4 regions of the Rhodococcus jostii RHA1 genome follow, and region 2 is predicted to be linked to each of the others. Evidence: riboswitches for the same ligand, from Rfam matches in the RefSeq annotation. Region 2 holds a riboswitch; each other region holds the start of a gene.
What was found. A riboswitch is a leader RNA that binds a small molecule or an ion and turns the genes downstream of it on or off. The one in region 2 is predicted to bind S-adenosylmethionine.

Region 1 (5,268 bases), 2.1 Mb from region 2:
ACGTAGGAGTCGCTCAGCGTGGTGAACGTCGACGCGGTGAACGATCCGAAGGCCGCGGTCAGGAACAGCCCGAAGAAGATGCCTGCCATGGTGGCCGCGACGATCGCACGGTCGCTGAACCGCACCCGGGAGATCCGCCTGCTGTAGTCGCCGAGCGTCGGGGCGTACGACAGCGGACCGCCGACGGCGAGGACCACGGCCAGAATCCAGGTGGGCCAGAACCCGCCGAGGAGATAGTCGCCGCTGCCCGCTCCGCCGTCGAAGCGACCCCCGAACGCGAACACACCGAGCAGGAGCAGCGCGGCGACGACGGGCAGCACGAACTTCTGGAGCGCGACCACCGTGCCGTGGCCGAACAGCGCGACGGCCACGATCTCGGCGGCGATGATGCCGTAGCCGAGGGCGAGCATGCCGTTGTCGACCGGTGTGCCGAGCAGGCGGTGGGCGGCGGCGATCAGCGCGTCACCCGAGGTCCAGACCGCGATCGCGGCGTACGCGAGGGCGAAGAGCAGGGTGAGCCCCGAGCCGATCATCCGTCCGCTCACTCCGAAGTGCGCACCACTCGACACGGTGTTGTTCGTGCCGGTGCGCGGGCCGAGGAGTGACAGGGGAGCTATGAGGAGCGTGCCGAGTCCGATGCCGACCGCGCTGGCCGCGACCGCACTGCCGAAGCCGAGTCCGAACGTGATGGGGAGCCAGCCGAACACGATCACCGAGAACGCCAGATTGCCGCCGAAGAACACGGCGAGCATGTTGAGCGGTCGCGAATCGCGTTCCGATTCGGGGATGTACTCCACGCCGATCGTCTCGACGTGTCCGAAGCGGTCCTCCGGCGGGGAGGGAGCGGTGTCGTCGACGGGCGTCGTCGGATCGAGATTCGTGGACACTGCGGACCTCACATTCTGGGGCGGAGGTGACAGTCATCACGTCCTGTTGGGAAATGAACGTATTCCAAACTGAAAATTCAGTCAAGGCCCGGGAGTGACGTGTGCCACCGAGGGCGGTGCGGAGTTTGCGCTGCTACGGCGACCGGACTAGATATATGTGTTACCTCTCGTCTCATGTATCCCTCTGTCATCGGAGTGCCTGTGCCTGTCGCCACCATCACCAATCGTCTCGCGAACCGGTGCCGGCTCCCCGAAGTGGGGACGACGTTCGGTCGACGCGACATCGAGGGTGGACGGTGAGGTCGCCGCTCGTCCGGTGGCAGCTGATCGGCTTCGTTCTCGTGGCCCTCATGGGCCTCGTCTACGTGGGTGCCAACTACGTGCGCCTGGGCAATCTCCTCGGGTTCGGCGAATACACCGTGAACCTCGAATTGGAGACGTCGGGCGGCATCTTCACCAATGCGGAAGTCACGTACCGCGGCGTGCCGGTCGGCCGCGTCGGGGACTTGTCCCTGACCCCGGACGGCGTCGTCGTCGAACTGCGGATCGACACGAGCGCGCCCGACATTCCCGCGTCTGCGAAAGCCGTCGTGGCCAACAGGTCGGCGATCGGCGAGCAGTACGTCGACCTTCGGCCCGCCGCCGATCGCGAGCCCTTCCTCGCGGACGGATCCCGTATCGCCGTCGCCGACACGTCGACGCCGGTACCCGTCGAAGAATTGCTCGCCAGCACACAGGGATTGGCGGAATCCGTGCCGATCGACGCGCTCCACACCGTCGTGACGGAACTCGGCGCGGCGTTCGACGGCAAGGGCGAAGACCTTCAGTCGCTCGCGGACTCGTTGTCGGGGCTGTCGGCGTCGGGCGCGGAATCGCTCGACCGGACGTTGGCTCTGGTGCGCAACGGTCGCACCGTGCTGGACACGCAGTCCGAACAGTCCTCGGCGATCAAGGATTTCAGTGCCGACCTGGACTCGCTCGCGGATCGGCTGCGCAGCAGCGACCCGGACGTCCGGCGGCTGATCGACAACGGAAATCCGGCGAGCGATCAAGTGGGACAACTCGTCTCGGAGGCCGGACCGGGTGCCACGACGAACCTCGCCAACCTGTCCGCCACGGCGAAGACGATCGCGGTGCAGGCCACGGCTCTGCAGACCCTGTTCGTGTACCTGCCGGGGGTGGCGGCGGCGTCGTCGACCATTGCGCCCGACGACGGAACCGTGCACCTGGGCCTGGTGGCCGAGACAAACAATCCGCCGTCGTGCACCGTCGGCTACGAGGGCACCCAGGCGATCCTCCAGGAGATGAGGCGGAACGACCCGAACTTCGACGACACGCAGCAGGACTTCCCGCAGAACACCGCCGCGTCCTGCGAAGCCCCACAGGGCAGTCTCACCGGCGTCCGCAGTGCGAACCGGATCGTGTTCGGCGACCCCGCCACCGTTCAGCCGTGGGACTCCACGCCCAAGAAGGACCCGAACAAGCTGGACCTCAACCCGATTGCGAGTCAGCTCGCCCCGCTCCTCGGGGTGACCCCCAACTGACGCGAGTTCCGCGGCCCGGATCCCGGCCCTCCCGGTTTCGGGTTGACAACTGCGCGTCGATCCTGCAATCTTCGAAACAGGTCACGAGTACCAGCGTCAAGCCCCGGCTAGCTGGTCGGCAACCCTCCACCGCGGCGGGGTGCTCCGGGTGACGACCAGGCTGAGGTCCATACCGGACCCGGCAAGCGCGGACTCCGAGAGGGCACCGACCCTGCGACGAGTCCCTGACTACGAGGGATGTCGTGATGACTGCTGTACTGACCGCTGACGTGTGTGTTGCCCCCCTAGCCCAGGTTTCGGGCTCCGACCTGCGGGTTCCGCTCGTTCAGGGAGGCGACTGTGCCTACGTCAACTTCGACTACGCCGCCAGTGCGCCGGCGTTGGCGCAGGTGACCGACCGGATCGGGGCACTGCTCCCGACGTACTCCAGCGTGCACCGCGGCGCCGGCTACGCGTCGCGGGTCTCGACCGAGTGCTACGAGAAGGCCCGCGACTCGGTCGCCCGATTCGTCGGAGCGAGTGAGGACCAGGTGGTGGTCTTCACCCGGAACACGACCGACTCGCTGAATCTGCTCGCCGGCTGCGTCCCCGGCAGCACCGTGGTCCTCGACATCGAGCACCACGCGAACCTGCTGCCGTGGAAGAACTCTCGCGTCGTGAGGGCGGCGGACGCGCTGGAGGAGACTATCCGCCTGCTCGTCGCCGAACTGTGCTCCAAGCCCACCGCCCTGCTCGCGGTGACGGGTGCATCCAACGTGACCGGCGAGGTTCTGCCGATCGCCGCCCTCGCCGAGGTGGCGCATCGTTGCGGCGCACGGATTCTCGTCGACGCCGCTCAGCTCGCGCCGCACCGGCGCATCGACGTCGAGGAGTGGGGCGTCGACTACCTCGCGTTCTCCGGGCACAAGCTGTATGCCCCCTTCGGTGCCGGTGTGCTGGTGGGCCGCCGGGACTGGCTGGACGCCGCCGAGCCCTATCTCGCAGGCGGCGGGGCGGTCCGGAACGTGACCGTCGAATCGACCCAGTGGGCGCCCGCCCCTGCCCGGCACGAGGCGGGAACCCCCAACGTGCTCGGCGCGGCGGCGCTCGCCGCCGCGTGCGATGCACTGTCCGAGCTGGACTTCGGCACGGTGGCCGCACACGAGGCCGCGCTCACCGGCCGGCTCCTCGACGGCCTCGGCTCCGTCGACGGCCTGGAATTCCTGCGGCTGTGGTCGGACGCCCCCGACACCGTGGGGATCGTGACGTTCACGATCGACGGGTTCGAGCCGGGAGAGATCGCCGCCTACCTCTCCGCCGAACACGGAATCGGAGTTCGCGACGGGCGGTTCTGCGCCCATCCGCTGCTGGGGCGCCTCGGCAGGCCCGACGGCGCCGTGCGGGTGAGTGTGGGTCTCGGAAGCTGCTCAGAGGACGTGGATCGGCTGGTCGACGCGGTGCGCACCCTGGTGGCGGGCCGCCGGAGCTGGACCTACGCCAAGGAGAGCGGCCAGTGGAATCCGGTGCCGGAGACGCGTTTTTCGCGGGACGCGCTAGTATGACGGCATGGCATCGCAGGCTGGGAGCACAATGATTGCTCACTGGTGCCGTCGGCATGTCGATCTGTGCCGAACCGCCTCGGGTATGTGTTCGAGCTGACCGTTCTTCCAGCTCTGTTTCATTCACACGTCATTCCCGAGGAACCCCTATGTCTCGAGACAATGCCTTCGTATCCCGTCCCCTTCGCATCGCCGTCGAACTGACCGGCTCCGGCCACCACCCGGCGGCCGAGGGTGCCACCGGCACGCGGCCGATCAACGGCGCGGACTACTGGGTGGACCTGACCGCCGACTCGACGGATCAGCTCGACCTCACGTCGTTCCCGCCGAACGTCGTCCGGATCCGGGCCTCCGATCTGCGTGAGGCGCAGCAGGAACGCGCGCGGATCCGCGCCGAACTCGTCGCCGACGGTCGCGACCCCGACAGCGTCACCGTCCTGGTGGACCTCGAGGTGCTCATCGCCGGAGAGGCCCGCGCCGCCCGCAAGGAGCTGGCCCTCCTCGACAGCGCCCTGGAGGCGCCGCGTGCTCCGGTGTCGTTGCAGTACATCGGAACTCCGGTCGGCCTCGCCGGGCTCATCGCCGACATCCAGGCGGCCGGCGTCGCCGACGGTGTGACCGTGCTGCCGCTGTCGCTGCCCAGAGTTCTGGAGCAGCTCGTCGACGGCACCCTTCCGTGGCTGGAGGAGCGAGGTCTCGTCACCTCCGCCGACGCCGTCGACGAAGCGCTGCGCCGCTTCGACCTCCCGCTCCGCGAGCGGGTACTGGCATCCTGACCAGGTCAGTTGCCGTCGTTCGCTGAACCGAGAGGAGTGGGCCGGTAATACCGGCCCTCGTGATACAGCAGGGGAGCCGAAGCGGAGTCGTCGTCTGCCTCGGCATGGACGCGGGTGACGAGGCCGATGACGAGCGTGTGATCGCCGACGGGGATCAGCTGGTCCACGATGACCCGCAACCAGCTGGGAGTTCCGTGGAGGACCGGTTCGCCGGTGTCGAGTCGCGCCCAGAGCGACTCGTCGGCGAACCGCTGGTCGGCGCTTCGGGAGAATCGCTGAGCCAGGTGCTGCTGGTGCTCCCCGAGGAGGTGGATCACCAGCGAATCCGCGGAATGAAGTGCATCGATACTGGACGACGTGTTCGCGATGTTGAACGACACCAACGGTGGGTCCAGCGAGACCGAGGAGAACGAGGACGCGGTGAAGCCGACCGGGCCGGACCCCGAATCGAGGGTCACGATGGTGACGCCCGCCGGGTGACGGCGCAGGGCTGCGCGGTAATCCTCGGCGCCGATTCCGGGAG
Region 2 (5,268 bases):
GGCGATCACGAAGATGCCGAGCAACACCCCGAGCGCCGTCATCGATACGAAGAGACCGGGAAGCAGCGCCCGGTCGGCGAGCCGGCCGCCGATCAGATTGCCCGCGACCATGCCCAGCCCGTAGATCATCAGGGCCAGCGGCACCAGCGACCGCGACAGGCCGGCGACGTCGGTGAGCGTCGTGCTGATGTACGTGTAGACGGCGAACATGCCGCCGAACCCGACCATGCCGATGATCAGCGTCATCCACACCTGCGCGCGGCGCAGGGCACCGAGTTCGGTGAGGGGATTCGACATCCTCATGGCGGCGAGGGCGGGCACCCACGACCAGATCGCGCCCAGTGTCGCCACACCGATCACGGCCACGAGAGCGAAGGCGCTGCGCCAGCCGAGCGTCTGGCCCAGCCACGACGCGACGGGAACGCCGACGACGTTGGCCACCGACAGTCCCATCATCACGAGAGCGACCGCCCTGGCCCGCTGGCCGCGGTCCGCGAGGTGCGCCGCCACGAGGGCCGCGACACCGAAGTAGGCGCCGTGTGGGAGGCCCGCCACGAACCGCGCGGCCATCAGCACACCGTAGTTCGGCGCGAACACGGTGGCGGCGTTGCCGATCGTGAACGCCGCCATCAGCGCGATCAGCAGCGTCTTACGGGGCACCCGCGCGGTCAGCGCGGCGATGAGTGGCGCGCCCACGACCACACCCAGCGCATACGCCGAGATGACGTGCCCGGCCGTCGGCTCGGTGATCCCGAGGCTCGACGCCATCTCGGGCAGCAGCCCCATCGCCACGAACTCGGTGGTCCCGATCCCGAAGCCACCGAGCGCGAGCGCGATCATGGCGAGCTTGCGGACGGACGGATGTTGGGCGATGACACCGAGGTGCTCGGGGCGGACGGGGGTGGAAGTGCTCACAGAAGAACTTTCGACTAGGCAGGGAGACGGCTACGCGGCGCACGGCGCCTCGTTGCGCAACGACCCACATCGAAATTCTCTTCCCCGGATTCCGCTTTTCGCGCATCGAGCGACCGTGAGATGACTCACCCGGGCCCGGAGACGCCGGACGGGACGCCCCGTGAGGGACGTCCCGTCGGTAGCGCTGTGGCTCGATGCCTACTGCTCGGCGATGGCCTTCTGGAGGTTGATGTCCAGCGCACCGAGGAACTCCTCGGTGGTCAGGTAGCCCTGGTCGCCGCCGACCAGCATCGCGAGGTCCTTGGTCATCTGGCCACCCTCGACGGTCTTGATGACCACGTCTTCGAGCTTCTGGGCGAAGCCGATGACGTCGGGGGTGTTGTCCAGCTTGCCGCGGTGCTCGAGTCCACGGGTCCATGCGAAGATCGACGCGATGGGGTTGGTGGACGTCGGCTTGCCCTGCTGGTGCTGACGGAAGTGACGCGTCACGGTGCCGTGTGCGGCCTCGGCCTCACACGTCTTTCCGTCCGGGGTCAGCAGCACGGAGGTCATGAGGCCGAGCGACCCGAAGCCCTGCGCGACGGTGTCCGACTGGACGTCGCCGTCGTAGTTCTTGCAGGCCCAGACGTAGCCGCCCTCCCACTTGAGCGCCGACGCGACCATGTCGTCGATGAGTCGGTGCTCGTAGGTGAGTCCTGCCGCGTCGAACTCCGACTTGAACTCGGTCTCGTAGACGTGCTGGAAGATGTCCTTGAACGCGCCGTCGTACGCCTTGAGGATGGTGTTCTTGGTCGACAGGTACACCGGGTAGTTCTGCTGCAGGCCGTAGTTGAGCGAGGCACGCGCGAAGTCCTCGATGGACTTGGTGAAGTTGTACTGCCCCTGGACGACGCCGCCACCCTCGGGGAAGTTCACCAGCTCGTGCTCGATCGGCTCGCTGCCGTCCTCGGGCGTGTAGGTGATCATCACCTTGCCGGGGCCGGGGACCTTGAAGTCGGTGGCGCGGTACTGGTCGCCGAAGGCGTGACGGCCGATGATGATCGGCTTGGTCCAGCCCGGAACCAGTCGCGGAACGTTGGAGATGATGATCGGCGCGCGGAAGATCGTCCCACCGAGGATGTTGCGGATGGTGCCGTTGGGCGACCGCCACATCTTCTTGAGACCGAACTCCTCGACGCGTGCCTCGTCCGGGGTGATGGTCGCGCACTTGACGCCGACGCCGTGCTTCTTGATGGCGTTGGCCGCGTCGATGGTCACCTGGTCGTCGGTCTCGTCCCGGTATTCGATGCCGAGGTCGTAGTACTCGAGATTCACATCCAGGTAAGGATGGATCAGTTTGTCTTTGATGAACTGCCAGATAATGCGCGTCATCTCGTCGCCGTCGAGTTCGACGACGGTGCCCTCAACCTTGATTTTGGACATGGGTGCTTCGCGTCCTCCTAGGAAGTTTCCCTGGTTACACGGTTGCGGGCGCACTTTGTGAGTGGGTCCGCGAACGGTTCGCTTTTCAAACGTAAACGGTCGAAGCGGCCGCTGGGAGACCGCACGTAAACAAGACAAGCGTACTGCTATGCGCCACGCGCGCAAGACGTGGGGCACGCAGGCCGTCCCTACTCGCGGGTAACTTTTCCCTGCTAGTGGCCGTGAATCGGTGCCGTTTCCGGTCGTTCCACCCCAGCCGCTAAGATTCACTCCAGGTCATGAGTGCCAGCAACGAGCCCCGGCTAGCTGGCCGGCAACCCTCCACCGCGGTGGGGTGCCCCGGGTGATGACCTGGTTTCCTGATTCACACAACAGTCGGGTGACAAGCGCGGGTCCGACATCGGAGGTTCATGATGTGTTGTTGTCGTAGATAGACCCCAGACAAGCCCTGCGCGCGAACGAACCAGCAACTCTGTCGCGCCTCGTCAGACCACTGGAGTAGACAGCACATGACCGAGAACTGGTCGTTCGAGACCAAGCAGATCCACGCCGGGCAGACGTCCGACGCGACCACCAAGGCGCGGGCGCTGCCGATCTACCAGACCACCTCGTACACGTTCGACAGCACCGATCACGCTGCCGCGCTGTTCGGTCTGGCCGAGCCGGGCAACATCTACACCCGCATCATGAACCCCACCCAGGACGCGGTCGAGCAGCGCATCGCCGCCCTCGAAGGCGGCGTCGCCGCCCTGCTGCTGTCCTCCGGACAGGCCGCCGAGACGATCGCGATCCTGAACCTCGCCGAGGCGGGCGACCACATCGTCTCCAGCCCGCGGCTGTACGGCGGCACCTACAACCTCTTCCACTACACGCTGCCCAAGCTCGGCATCGAGGTCTCGTTCGTCGAGGACCCCGACGACCTCGAGCAGTGGAAGGACGCGGTCCGGGACAACACTAAGGCGTTCTACGGCGAGACCATCTCCAACCCCCGCAACGACGTCCTCGACCTGCCGGGCATCTCCGGGATCGCACATCAGCACGGGCTCCCCCTGATCGTCGACAACACGGTGGCCACCCCCTACCTGATCCGCCCCCTCGAGCACGGTGCGGACATCGTGGTGCACTCCGCCACCAAGTATCTCGGTGGCCACGGCACGGCGATCGCCGGAGTCATCGTCGACGGCGGCACGTTCGACTGGACCCAGGGCCGCCACGGCAACTTCACCACCCCGGACCCGAGCTACCACGGCGTCGTCTACTCCGAACTCGGACCGCCTGCGTTCGCCCTCAAGGCGCGCGTGCAGCTGCTCCGCGACCTCGGCTCGGCGATCTCCCCGTTCAACGCGTTCCTCATCGCCCAGGGTCTCGAGACGCTGAGCCTTCGGATGGAACGGCACGTGTCCAACGCGACCGCCGTCGCCCAGTACCTGGAGGCGCGGCCGGAGGTCGTGTCCGTCGGATACGCCGGGCTTCCGTCCTCGCCCTGGCACGACCGGGCGAAGCAGATCGCGCCGCGGGGTGCGGGCGCCATCGTGACGTTCGAACTCGCCGGCGGCATCGACGCCGGCAAGAAGTTCGTCAACGCGCTCACCCTGCACAGCCACGTCGCGAACATCGGCGACGTCCGCTCGCTGGTGATCCACCCGGCGTCCACCACACACTCCCAGCTGACCCCCGAGGAGCAGGCCGCCAGCGGCGTCACCCCCGGACTGGTCCGCCTGGCTGTAGGCATCGAAGGGATCGACGACATCATCGCCGATATCGAGACCGGACTCACGGCGGCGGCATCTTGACCGTGAGCGCTGTACAGAACCTGCCCGTGGCGGACGGACGTCTCGGCACCATCGACATCGGATCGCTCGAACTCGAGAGCGGAACAGTGATCCCGTCGGTGTCCCTCGCCGTGCAGCGATGGGGTGAGCTGTCCCCGAACCGGGACAACGTGGTGCTCGTCGAGCACGCCCTCACCGGCGACTCCCACGTCACCGGACCCGTCACCGACGAACACCCCTCCCCCGGCTGGTGGACCGGGATGGTCGGTCCCGGTGCGCCGATCGACACCGACGAATGGTGCGTCATCGCGACCAACGTCCTCGGTGGCTGCCGCGGCACCACCGGTCCCGGTTCGATCGCCGAGGACGGGCGCCCGTGGGGCAGCCGCTTCCCCGAGATCTCCATCCGCGACCAGATCGCGGCCGAGAAGAAGTTCACCGACCTGCTGGGCATCGACAAGCTGGCGTCCGTCGTCGGCGGTTCGATGGGCGGAATGCGCGCCCTCGAGTGGGCCGTCACCTACCCGGACCAGGTTGCGTCCGCGCTCATTCTCGCGGTCGGCGCCCGCGCGACCGCCGACCAGATCGGCACGCAGACCACTCAGATCGCGGCCATCACCAGCGACCCCGACTGGCAGGGCGGCGACTATCACGGCACCGGCCGGATCCCCCGGGCCGGACTGCGCATCGCCCGCCGGATCGCGCACCTGACCTACCGCAGCGAGGCCGAACTCGACTCCCGGTTCGCGAACTCGCCGCAGGACGGCGAGGACCCGTGGCGCGGCGGCCGGTACTCCGTCGAGAGCTACCTGCAGCACCAGGCCGACAAGCTGGTCGGCAGGTTCGACCCGAGCACGTACGTGCTGCTGTCCGAGGCCATGAACCGGCACGACGTGGGCCGCGGTCGCGGTGGCATCGCCGCGGCGCTGGGGACGATCACCGCACCCGTCATCGTGGGCGGCGTCGACTCCGACCGCCTGTACCCGATCCGCCTGCAGGAGGATCTGGCCAACGACATCCCCACCTGCGACGGTCTGCGGGTGCTCAACTCACGGGACGGCCACGACGGGTTCCTCACCGAGGCCGCCGCCGTCGCGAAACTGCTCTCCGAGACGATGCAACTGGCCCGCGCGGGACGCTGACCCCCGTGCGGGACGAC
Region 3 (5,268 bases), 4.4 Mb from region 2:
CCTTCGACGATTCCCTGCTGCCGCCCGGCGCCCACGGGGGACCCGTCGGCCGGATCGACGCGGTGAACCGCGCGGCGTTCGTTGCCGCGACCACCAGCACGATCGGACTCGTACCGGTCGTCGGCACGACGTACGCCGAGCCGTTCCACACGTCCTCCCAACTCGCGACGCTCGACTACGCGTCGCGTGGTCGCGGCGGCTGGATCCCGGCACGCGACACCGACCCGCGGGTCGCGAGCGCACTGGGCCGGGCCGAGGTCACCGCACCCGCCGACCTCGCGCGGGAGGAACGGGACGCGATCACCGTGGTCCGGGACCTGTGGGATTCGTGGGGGGACGACGCGGTGATCCGCGACTACGCCACCGGGCGTTTCGTCGACCGCGACCGATTGCACTACATCGACTTCCGGGGCGAGACGTACTCGGTGAAGGGTCCGGCCATCGTGCCCCGGCCACCGCAGGGGCAATTGGTGGTGTTCGGCGTCGAGGGGGACACCGATCCGTCGCTGGTCGACGTGGTGCTGGTGTCCGGACCGACACTCGAGGACACCGTCGAGGCCGCCGGGCGCGCGAAGGTCGGCGGCGCACCGCTGGTGGTCGCCGAACTGGATGTCGCGCTCGGCTCGTCGACGCCTGCCCCGCCGAGCGGACGGTTGTCGTTCGCCGGCGATGCCAGCGGGCTGGTGGAACTGTTCCGCGCCCTGGATGCGCACGTCGAGGGTGTGCGCCTGCATCCCGCCGTCGTCGACGAGGATCTTCCGGTGCTCGCGCGGTACGTGGTCCCGGCACTTCTCCGTGCCGGCATCGCCCACCGTCCCGTCCCCGGTTCGACCCTGCGCAGCACGCTGGGCCTCGACCGTCCCGTCACCCGATTCCAGGCCGAGCGCCTCGAAGACTCTTCTCGCTGAAAGGTTGTGGAGAACATGACCGACAACTCGTACGCCAGACCCGGCGCCCAGGTGCACTTCGGTGTCTTCTTCCAGGGCGTCAACCACACGACGATCTGGTCCGATCCGTCGAGCGGATCGCAGATCGACTTCGAAACGTTCCGGCGGGTGGCACTGACCGCCGAGCGTGGCCTGTTCGACGCCTTCTTCCTCGGTGAGGGCCTGCGCCTGCGGGAACAGGGAGGGAAGATTCTCGATCTCGACATCGTGGGCAGGCCCGACGCGATCACCCAGCTCTCGGCGCTGGCCGGCATCACCCGGCACATCGGGTTGGTGGCCACCCAGAACACCACCTACAACGAGCCGGCCGACCTCGCCCGGCGGCTGTCCGGGCTGGACCTGCTGTCCGGTGGCCGTGCCGGCTGGAACGCCGTCACCACGGACAACGCGTGGACCGGTGAGAACTTCCGGCGCGGCGGCTTCCTCGATCACGCGGACAGGTACGAGCGGGCCGGGCAGTTCCTCGACACCGCCCGGGCGATCTGGGATGCGTGGGCCGACGGCGCGGTCGCGACGAGCACCGACGCACCGTCGTGGTCGACCCCGGACGGGGTGCGGGAGGTGTCCCGGCGCACGTCGCAGTTCGACGTCACGATCACTCCGACGCTGCCGCGCAGCGCCCAGGGGCATCCCGTCATCTTCCAGGCCGGCGACTCACCGGCGGGCCGGGACTTCGCGGCCGCGCACACCGACGTGATCTTCTCCCGGCACGGAACGCATTTCGACGAGGCGCTCGCTTTCGCCGAGGACATCAGGGCGAGATTGCGTCGTGCCGGGCGTCCCGAGGACGACGTCAAGATTCTGCCGGGCACGCAGATCGTGCTCGCGGAGAACGCGTCCGAGGTGGAGGAGAAGGTGCGCTGGGTTCTCGAGGGCCAGTACACCGGGCAGACGGCGTTGTCGCTGGTGGGTCAGGTGTGGGGCCGCGATCTGTCCGATCGCGACCCGGACGGCCCACTGCCCGAATTCGATCCGGTGCCCGCGCCGATCTCCGTCACCCGTGGGGCGGCGCGTGACGGAAAGGATCCGCTCGCCATCGCCCGGGAATGGCGGGCCCTGGCAGAGGCGCAGAGCCTGTCGCTGCGTCAGGTTGCGATCGCGACCACCCAGCGCTCCGGTTTCGCCGGTACTCCCGGGCAGGTCGCCGACGAACTCACCCGGTGGGTTCGCAGTGGCGCCACGGACGGGTTCAACATTTCGCCGTATCTGGTGCCCACCGGACTCGACGAGATCGTCGACCTGCTGGTGCCCGAATTGCAGGAGCGAGGTTCGTACCGAACGGAATACGAAGGCTCCACCCTGCGTGAGCACCTCGGGCTCCGGCCCGCCCTGTCGCGGCGGGAGGTCGAGTCCCGGCAGGTGGTCGGGTAGCGGGGGTCCGTGTGGCGCCACGACCGGCGATCTCTTACACTCGGTAACGACCATCCAGAGCGACCGAGAGACCTGGCTCGTTGACGTCGCAGCAACCCCCCGCCCTGCGGGTGCGGGTGCTACCGCCGGGATCGATGGAGGAACGATGTTGACCGAAGGTTTCGTGAGCGCCTGGGGGCGCCTGCACGTCGATCTCTGCCGGCTGTCCACCTCGATCTGTCACAGCTGACCTGCCACCTCGATCCCTCGGGGTTCCGGCTCTTCACACCGCATCCGCGTCGGATCCGGTGTCCTTCACCTTCCTGTGCGCGTGAGCGCTGCCGATACGACGGGCAGCGCGCACGGCACTTCTTCGAGATCACGGAGTTCTCGGTGCCATCAGTGCTTTTGTCCTCGCCCCACCGCGGTGCCCGCATCGCAGCAGGTATCGGCGCCGCCGCCGTGCTGGCCACGGCGCTCACCGCCTGCGGTGGCGGTTCCAGCAGTTCCTCCGCGGATGCGGGCCCCGCACAGCCGGGCGGAACACTCCGCTACGGCCTCTCCCAGGCACCGACGTGCGCCGACCCCGCGCAGTCGGGCACGAATCAGACGATCTACGTGGCTCGTCAGGTGGTGGACTCGCTCACCGACCAGGACCCGGAGACGGGCGAACTCAAACCGTGGCTCGCCGAGAACTGGGAAACCGACGCCGACGCGTCCTCCTTCACATTCCACCTGAAGGAGGGGGTCACGTTCAGTGACGGAACACCTTTCACCGCGGAGTCGGTGAAGAAGAATCTCGACGCCATCGTGAAGACCCTCTCCGGCGCCAAGGCCCCGCTCGGTGCCAGCTACCTCGCCGGTTACACCGGTACCACCGTGATCGACCCGTTGACCGCGCAGGTCGACTTCGCCGCACCCAACGCGCAGTTCCTGCAGGCGTCGTCCACCCCGCAGCTGGGCATCCTGTCCGATGCGTCCGTCGCGAAGTCCGCCGAAGAGCGGTGCACCGGCAACATCTCGGGCACCGGGCCGTTCACGTACGCCGACTACCAGCAGGACAAGTCGGTGACCCTCGCCAAGCGCGCCGGATACAACTGGGGTTCGGACGTGTTCGGCCACGACGGCGAGGCGTACCTCGACACCATCGAGTTCAGTGTCGTGCCCGAATCCGGTGTCCGCACGGGCAGCCTGTCCTCGGGACAGCTGGACGCGATCAGTGACGCGTTGCCGCAGGACGCCCCGCAGATCGAAGGCGCGGGCGGGCAGGTGCTCACCACGTCGAACCCCGGGACCCCGTTCGGCTTCCAGCCCAACGTGACTCGCGGACCGCTCGTCGACCCCGTCGTGCGCAGCGCGCTGGTCCCGGCGATCAACCGGCAGGAACTGGTCGACACCGTACTCGGGCCCAACTTCAAACCCGCCACCAGCACGCTGGCCAGCCGCACCCCGGGCTACGTGGCGCTGCCGGACGTGACGTACGACCCGGAGAAGGCGAAGTCGATCCTGGATCAGGCGGGCTGGGTTCCCGGTGCCGACGGCATCCGCGAGAAGGGCGGTCAGAAGCTGAGCTTCCCCGTTCTGTTCAGCTCCGTGTTCGCCGGCAACCAGGCCATCCTCGAACTGGTGCAGCAGCAGCTCAAAGAGGTGGGAGTGGATCTGCAGCTGAATCTCGTGTCCACTCCGGAGGCCACCGCCCGCCAGAATTCCAAGGACTTCGACGCCACCTACTACAACAGCACCCGCGCCGACGGTGACATCCTCCGCACCCAGTTCGGCCTCGACGGCCGCAACCTGAACAACCGCGGACCCATTCCCGCGCTCGACGACGTGCTCGCGAAGCAACTCGCCGCCACCGACACCACCGAGCGGAGCGCGCTCGTCGCCGACGCCCAGCAGCAGGTGCTCGACAACGGCCTGTGGATCCCCACGGTGGAGTTGTCGCAGGCGATCGGCGCCGGCCCCAACGTGCAGGACCTGAAGTTCGAGGCCTCGGCCCGGCTCCAGTTCTTCGACACCTGGATCAGCGGACGCTGAGCCATGATTCGCTACCTCGGACTCCGCGTGCTGCAGGCGATCGCCGTCCTGTGGGCGACGTTCACCGTGTCGTTCGCCGTGCTGTTCCTGCTGCCGTCCGACCCGGTGAGTATCGCCGTCGACTCGGCGTCCACCGGAACGACGGTCGACGCGGCCGCCGTCGCGGAGCTGCAGGCGCGGTACGGCCTCGACCAGCCCGTGTGGGTGCAGTACTGGAACTCGCTGAGCCACGCCGTCCGCGGTGACTTCGGGTACTCGATCGCCACCGGGCAATCGGTGACCGAGGCGATCGGGAACGCGGTCCCCAGCACGCTCGCGCTGGCGTCGGCGGCGCTGGTTCTCGCGGTCGTGGTCGGGGCAGCGGTCGCGTTCCTCGCCACCTACACCAGGGTCCACTGGGTGCGGAATCTGCTGTTCTCACTGCCTCCGCTCGGTGTCGCGGTGCCGACGTTCTGGGTGGGACTGATTCTGCTGCAGCTGTTCTCGTTCCGGCTGAAGGCGTTCCCGGCGTTCGGTGACCAGGGGATCGCGACACTGGTGCTCCCGGCGGTGACGCTCGCGCTGCCGACCGGCGCCGTGATCGCGCAGGTGCTCGCGGCGAGTCTGCAGACCACGTGGCGACAGCCGTTCATCGAAGCCGCGCGGGCGAAGGGTGCGTCCCGCTGGCAGATTCAGACCCGGCACGCGCTGCGCCTGTCGAGCATTCCGGCGTTCACCATCGCCGGTGTGCTCGTGGGTAATCTGCTGGCCGGATCGGTCGTCGTCGAGACGGTGTTCTCGCGCGCCGGCGTGGGGCGGCTCACCCAGACGTCCGTGATGGCGCAGGACATTCCGGTGGTCCAGGGAATCGTGGTGCTGAGCTCGGTCGTCTACGTACTCGTCAATCTCGCCGTCGATCTGCTCTATCCGCTGATCGATCCCAGGATCGTCGAGG
Region 4 (5,268 bases), 4.4 Mb from region 2:
CATCGGCCGGTTGCCGGCGTGGCACGACGACGCCGTGGACGCCGCACGTCGGCGGTTCCGGATCGTCGCGGAGGATCTGAGCGGTGAGGCCGCGGCGATCGCCGTCGTCGGGAAGCTGGCCGGCGACCTGGTCGACGCGGTCACGCACCTGAAATCCGAACTCGACGGCCTCCGCGAAGCGGCCACCGCCCACGGTATGGCTCTGCCGGACAGCGGGGACATCGCCGAGACGCCGGGACCGCCCGGCGACACCTCGGGGGCAGCGCGGCGCGACGAACTCCGGGCCGCGGCCCGGGCGCTGATTCTGCAGGCGGAAGACCTCGTCGCCGACGCGGCCGCGGTCCTGACGCGGGCCGCGGACGGCGTGGCCGAACCCGGTGAGGCGGATCGCCCGGGCACCGGACTGTCCGCCCCGGCGCCCCCACGGGACGGCTCACCTCTGGACAACCGCGAGTACTGGGACGCCCTGCCGGTAGCCCAGCGCCGCAAGGTGATCGAGCAGCATCCCGAATGGGTGGGTGATCGCGACGGCATCCCGTCCGCGGTGCGGCACGAGGCGAACGTGAGCCGGTTCGACGACGAGCGGTCGCGGTGGGAGAGGGAACGGGACCGGCTCCGGGAAAGGCTGGACCGCAGCATGTTCGGTGGAGCGTTCACCGACGACGACGCCGAGTTGTGGTACGCCGAGCAGAAGTTGCGGGACCTCGACGACCTCGAGAAACTCGTGCGTGATCACCCGGACGGCAGGCTGATGCTGCTGGACCTGCAGTCGGGTGACCGGACGATGGCCGCGTTCGCGCTCGGCGACCCGGACACCGCCGACCACATCGCCGTCACCACGCCGGGCATCGACACGACCGCCGCCTCGCTGCGCGGGATGACCGAGGAGGCGGCGGCGCTGAGGGCCGAGACCGAACGGCAATTGGACCTGGCAGGCCGCACGAGCGACACGGTGTCGACGATTGCGTGGCTGGGGTATCAGCCGCCGACAACCACCGGTCCGGGCAATTACGACGTGCCGTTCATCGACCAGAATCTCGGGCGCGGGTGGCTCCTCGATTCCTGGCAGTCCGACCGCGCGACCGCCGGTGCCCCGAAGCTCGCCTCGTTCTACGAGGGTCTCGACGTCGCCTCGCAGACGCCCGATCCGCACATCACCGCGCTCGGCCATTCGTACGGTTCGTACACCCAGGGCCTGGCCCTGCAGCATGCGGGACCGCGGCAACCGGTCGACGACGCCGTGTTCTACGGTTCGCCCGGGTTCGACGCGAACGACGAATCGGATCTCGGGTTGGCGCCCCGGCACGGGTTCGTGATGCGCGCGCACGACGACCCCATCACCGTGGCAGACGGGTTCGGCAGGCTCGGCCCCGATCCGGTGCAGACGGACCTCGAGCAACTGTCGGTGCGCGAGGCGGCGACCCCGGACGGCGTGCGGCGGGAGGATGCCAGCGGGCACAGCGAGTATCCGCGGCCGAGTGGCAATGGGGAGCTACGGACGTCCGGCTACAACATGGCGGTGATCGTCGCCGGCATGCCGGACCTGGCTGTCCGGTGACGGTCCGCGGCGAATGGGCAAGGAAGGCGGTCGCCGTGATCGGCGCGGCGATCCTGACGAGCGGATGTGGTGGCGTGACGGACAACCCGTACAACTTCAGCGACCAGGAGGTTGCGGCGGCGGCAGCGAGACTGAGCGACCGGCCGACACTCGCGGTCACCGAGCGGCAGGTCACCGACGCGCTGATGCGGATCAGCGAGGCCGTCGCAGCGATTGCACCGGATGTCCGGTGGCGGTGGCATCGCGAACGCAGCCAGGGCGGCGGATGCCCGGGACCGTATGCGTACACGGAGGGGCAATCCGTCACCACGCCGGTATTGCTGTCCGACACCCCGATCCGCGACGCCGACTGGCCCGCCGTGCTGGCCGCGGCCCGTGCGATCACCGCCGACGCCGGAATGGACCGGCTCGACGTGCAGGCCGACCGACCCGGACATCACGACGTGACGTTCGCCGGTGGGGACGGGAACCGGATCACGTTCGGGACGTACAGGGCAGCGACGATCAGGGGCATCACCGGCTGCCGCCACCCGTGAGTACTTGTTAACGTCCCGCGGTTAAGAAGTACTCACGGGCGGCGGAGCCGCATCGCCGAACGGATCCGACGTGCGGCCGACCAGATCGCCGACCGATTTGAGCACCGCGGTGGGACGGTACGGGAACAGTTCCACCGAATCCCGCGTCGAAATTCCGGTGAGGACGAGGATGGTCTGCAGCCCGGCCTCGAGCCCGCAGACGATGTCGGTGTCCATGCGGTCGCCGATCATCAGCGTGTTCGCGGAGTGCGCGCCGATGGCCCGCAGCGCCGAGCGCATCATCAGAGCATTCGGCTTGCCCACGTAGTACGGGTCGCGACCGGTGGCCCTGCTGATCAGTGCGGCAACGGATCCGGTGGCCGGAAGGGAACCCTCCCGGGACGGGCCGGTGGGGTCGGGGTTGGTGGCGATGAAGCGAGCGCCCTTCTCCACCAACCGAATTGCGGTGGTGATCGCCTCGAAGGAGTAGGTGCGGGTCTCGCCGAGGACCACGTAGTCGGGATCGTTGTCGGTGAGGACGTACCCGATGTCGTGCAGTGCGGTGGTGAGCCCGGATTCGCCGACGACGTAGGCGCTGCCACCGGGTCGCTGGCTCGCCAGGAACGTCGCGGTGGCCAGGGCGGACGTCCAGATCGATTCCTCGGGAATGTCCAGGCCGGTGCGGAGCAGACGGGCGCGGAGATCGCGCGGAGTCCTGATCGAATTGTTGGTGAGGACGATGAACGGGGTACCCGACTCCCGGAGTTCGGCCAGGAACAGGTCTGCCCCGGGGACCAGGTGCTCTTCGTGGACGAGAACGCCGTCCATGTCCATCAGATAGGTCCAGCCCGGGTGCTCTACGTCTTTGCTCACCGACTCAGTATGAGGGAGCGGGAGGGTGCATGCGCGACTATGCGAGCAGCCGGAACAGACCGATGAGGCCGACGACGACGATGGTTCCCCGCAATGCGGTCGGCGACAGCCTGCGGCCGTAACGGGCGCCGAGGACGCCTCCGAGCAGCGAGCCCACCGCGATCAGGCCGGCGGCCGCCCAGCTGATCCGGTCGAAGGCCACGAGCGTGTACGCGGTCGCGGCGACGACGTTGACGATGAGCGAGAGCAGGTTCTTCGCGCCGTTCATCCGTTGCAGGCTCTCCGGCAGGATCGCGCCCATCACACCCATCAGCAGGATGCCCTGCGCGGCGGTGAAGTATCCGCCGTACACTCCCACGGCGAACGTCCCGACGGTCAGCAGGGTGAGGCGCGCCGGGCTCAGCCCCGCCTCGTGGCTGCCGCGCTGCTTCGCCCAGGCCTGAATCTTCGGCTGCAACACCACCAGGATCAGGGCGAGGATCAGCAGCACCGGGACGACGAGTTCGAACACAGTTTCGGGTAGGTGGAGCAGTAGCCACGAGCCGAGAACCGCACCGCACAGTGACGCCGGGATCTGCCACCGCAGCCGCGGCCCCTGCCCGGCCAGTTCCCGCCGGTACCCCCACGTGCCGGACACGCCACCGGCGACCAGGCCGATCGCGTTCGACATCGTGGCGGTCACCGGAGGGAACCCGAACGCCACCAGGGTGGGGAAGGTGATGAGCGTGCCGCTGCCGACGATGGCGTTGATCGCGCCCGCGCCTACACCGGCTACCAGGATCGCGATGACTTCGAGTGGTGTCACCGAGGCGACGTTACAAGGGCCTCGGAAGGCCCGGCAGCCGGGTCGCACGACCACGGAGATACAGGGCTGCACGCATCATCCAACCGCATGGATCTCCGTCTGTCAGTACTTCTGCGCACGGTGATTCTTGCGGGCGATCGGCACCATTTTCCCTGTGTTGCAGGGAAATACCCCGTGTTGACGGGGTTCGGGAATGCGGCTAGTGTTCGCTTCAACCATCCAGAGCGACCGAGAGACCTGGCTCGTTGACGTCGCAGCAACCCTTCCGAATTTTTCGGGTGCGGGTGCTACCGCCGGGATCGATGGAAGGCAGCACATGAACTACCTCGCGCGCCCTGCGTGGCGCAGACGGCACATCGACCTGTGCCGGACCACCTCCTGCCACTGTTGACGAGGTCTCACAGCACGCTCACCGGGCATTTCGCCCGGTGAGTGCCTGACGCGCGCCCGCATCCCGCGGAAGACGCGCCCTCCTGCAGTCCCGTTTCCAGGTGAAAGGCCGCCTCAGTGATGTCTGTCGTAAGTGGTGAGGGAGCGTGAGCGCCCCCGTCCGGGCGCGTTCGGCCGCGCCCCTCGATTCAGTGCCCTCCGGCGACGGGGACGCCGCGCTGGAAGTGGCGCGGAGGTGGCATCCGTGGCGGTGGGTCGTCAGCGCAGCCGTGCTGGTACTGCTCGCCCAGTTCGTCCACGGCCTCGCGACCAACCCGGGATGGGACTGGGCGACGTTCGCCAAGTACTTCACCGCCGGCTCCGTGCTGCAGGCCCTGTGGATGACGGTGAAGCTGACACTGTGGGGGACGATCCTCGGATTCGCACTCGGTGTGGTGCTGGCGGTCAGCCGCTTGTCGCACAACCCGGTGCTGCAGGTGATCGCCTGGGTGTACATCTGGGCGTTCCGGTCGATTCCGCTGATCGTGCAGCTTCTGTTCTGGTTCAACATCACGTACCTGTATCAGACTCTGTCGCTGGGCATTCCGTTCGGTCCGGGCTTCTTCACGTTCGAGGTCAACGGTGTCATCAGCGGCTTCACCGCCGCCGTCATCGGTCTGGCCCTGCACCAGGCCGCGTACTCCGCCGAGATCATCCGCTCCGGCATCATCTCGGTGGACCACGGGCAGATCGAAGCGGCGCAGTCGCTGGGCATCCCGCGCCGACGTCAGTTCTTCAAGATCGTTCTGCCCCAGGCGATGCGCGGCATCCTGCCGAACGCCGCGAACGAGGTGATCAGCCTGTTCAAGGGCACCTCGATCGTGTCGACGATGGCAATTGCCGAATTGTTCTACCAGGTTCAGGTGATCTTCGGCCGCAACGGCCGCGTCGTGCCACTGCTGATGGTCGCGACGATCTGGTACATCATCCTGACCACGCTGTTGTCGATCGGCCAGTACTACGTCGAGCGGCACTACGCACGTGGATCGGCACGGGCGCTGCCGCCGACTCCGTGGCAGAAGCTCACCCGAAAGTTTGCCGAGATCCGTGACGCCGGCGTCTCCGTACCGAGAGGTGCCACGAAATGA

Region 1: it holds a riboswitch for S-adenosylmethionine, as region 2 does, so the genes downstream of both, RHA1_RS21365 (aminotransferase class V-fold PLP-dependent enzyme) here and RHA1_RS30485 (bifunctional o-acetylhomoserine/o-acetylserine sulfhydrylase) in region 2, are expected to answer to the same signal.
Region 3: it holds a riboswitch for S-adenosylmethionine, as region 2 does, so the genes downstream of both, RHA1_RS53530 (putative leader peptide) here and RHA1_RS30485 (bifunctional o-acetylhomoserine/o-acetylserine sulfhydrylase) in region 2, are expected to answer to the same signal.
Region 4: it holds a riboswitch for S-adenosylmethionine, as region 2 does, so the genes downstream of both, RHA1_RS53535 (putative leader peptide) here and RHA1_RS30485 (bifunctional o-acetylhomoserine/o-acetylserine sulfhydrylase) in region 2, are expected to answer to the same signal.

Annotation. Positions count from the first base shown of each region.
Region 1 covers NC_008268.1:4,625,383-4,630,650, forward strand. Annotated here, with positions in the region: gene RHA1_RS21355 (purine-cytosine permease family protein) at 1-887, opposite strand, end outside; gene RHA1_RS21360 (MCE family protein) at 1,184-2,431, shown strand; SAM riboswitch class IV at 2,511-2,625, shown strand; gene RHA1_RS21365 (aminotransferase class V-fold PLP-dependent enzyme) at 2,677-3,972, shown strand; gene RHA1_RS53640 (putative leader peptide) at 4,001-4,069, shown strand; gene RHA1_RS21370 (LLM class oxidoreductase) at 4,119-4,745, shown strand; gene RHA1_RS21375 (flavin reductase family protein) at 4,751-5,260, opposite strand.
Region 2 covers NC_008268.1:6,721,766-6,727,033, reverse strand. Annotated here, with positions in the region: gene RHA1_RS30495 (MFS transporter) at 1-915, opposite strand, end outside; gene RHA1_RS30490 (NADP-dependent isocitrate dehydrogenase) at 1,114-2,337, opposite strand; SAM riboswitch class IV at 2,612-2,732, shown strand; gene RHA1_RS30485 (bifunctional o-acetylhomoserine/o-acetylserine sulfhydrylase) at 2,847-4,130, shown strand; gene metX (homoserine O-acetyltransferase MetX) at 4,127-5,251, shown strand.
Region 3 covers NC_008268.1:2,356,005-2,361,272, reverse strand. Annotated here, with positions in the region: gene RHA1_RS10865 (LLM class flavin-dependent oxidoreductase) at 1-908, shown strand, start outside; gene RHA1_RS10860 (NtaA/DmoA family FMN-dependent monooxygenase) at 924-2,318, shown strand; SAM riboswitch class I at 2,366-2,459, shown strand; gene RHA1_RS53530 (putative leader peptide) at 2,464-2,547, shown strand; gene RHA1_RS10855 (ABC transporter substrate-binding protein) at 2,700-4,334, shown strand; gene RHA1_RS10850 (ABC transporter permease) at 4,338-5,268, shown strand, end outside.
Region 4 covers NC_008268.1:2,364,820-2,370,087, reverse strand. Annotated here, with positions in the region: gene RHA1_RS10910 (alpha/beta hydrolase) at 1-1,558, shown strand, start outside; gene RHA1_RS10905 (LppA family lipoprotein) at 1,555-2,094, shown strand; gene RHA1_RS10900 (HAD-IIA family hydrolase) at 2,116-2,907, opposite strand; gene RHA1_RS10895 (sulfite exporter TauE/SafE family protein) at 2,984-3,751, opposite strand; SAM riboswitch class I at 3,964-4,060, shown strand; gene RHA1_RS53535 (putative leader peptide) at 4,068-4,142, shown strand; gene RHA1_RS10890 (amino acid ABC transporter permease) at 4,288-5,268, shown strand; gene RHA1_RS10885 (amino acid ABC transporter ATP-binding protein) at 5,265-5,268, shown strand, end outside.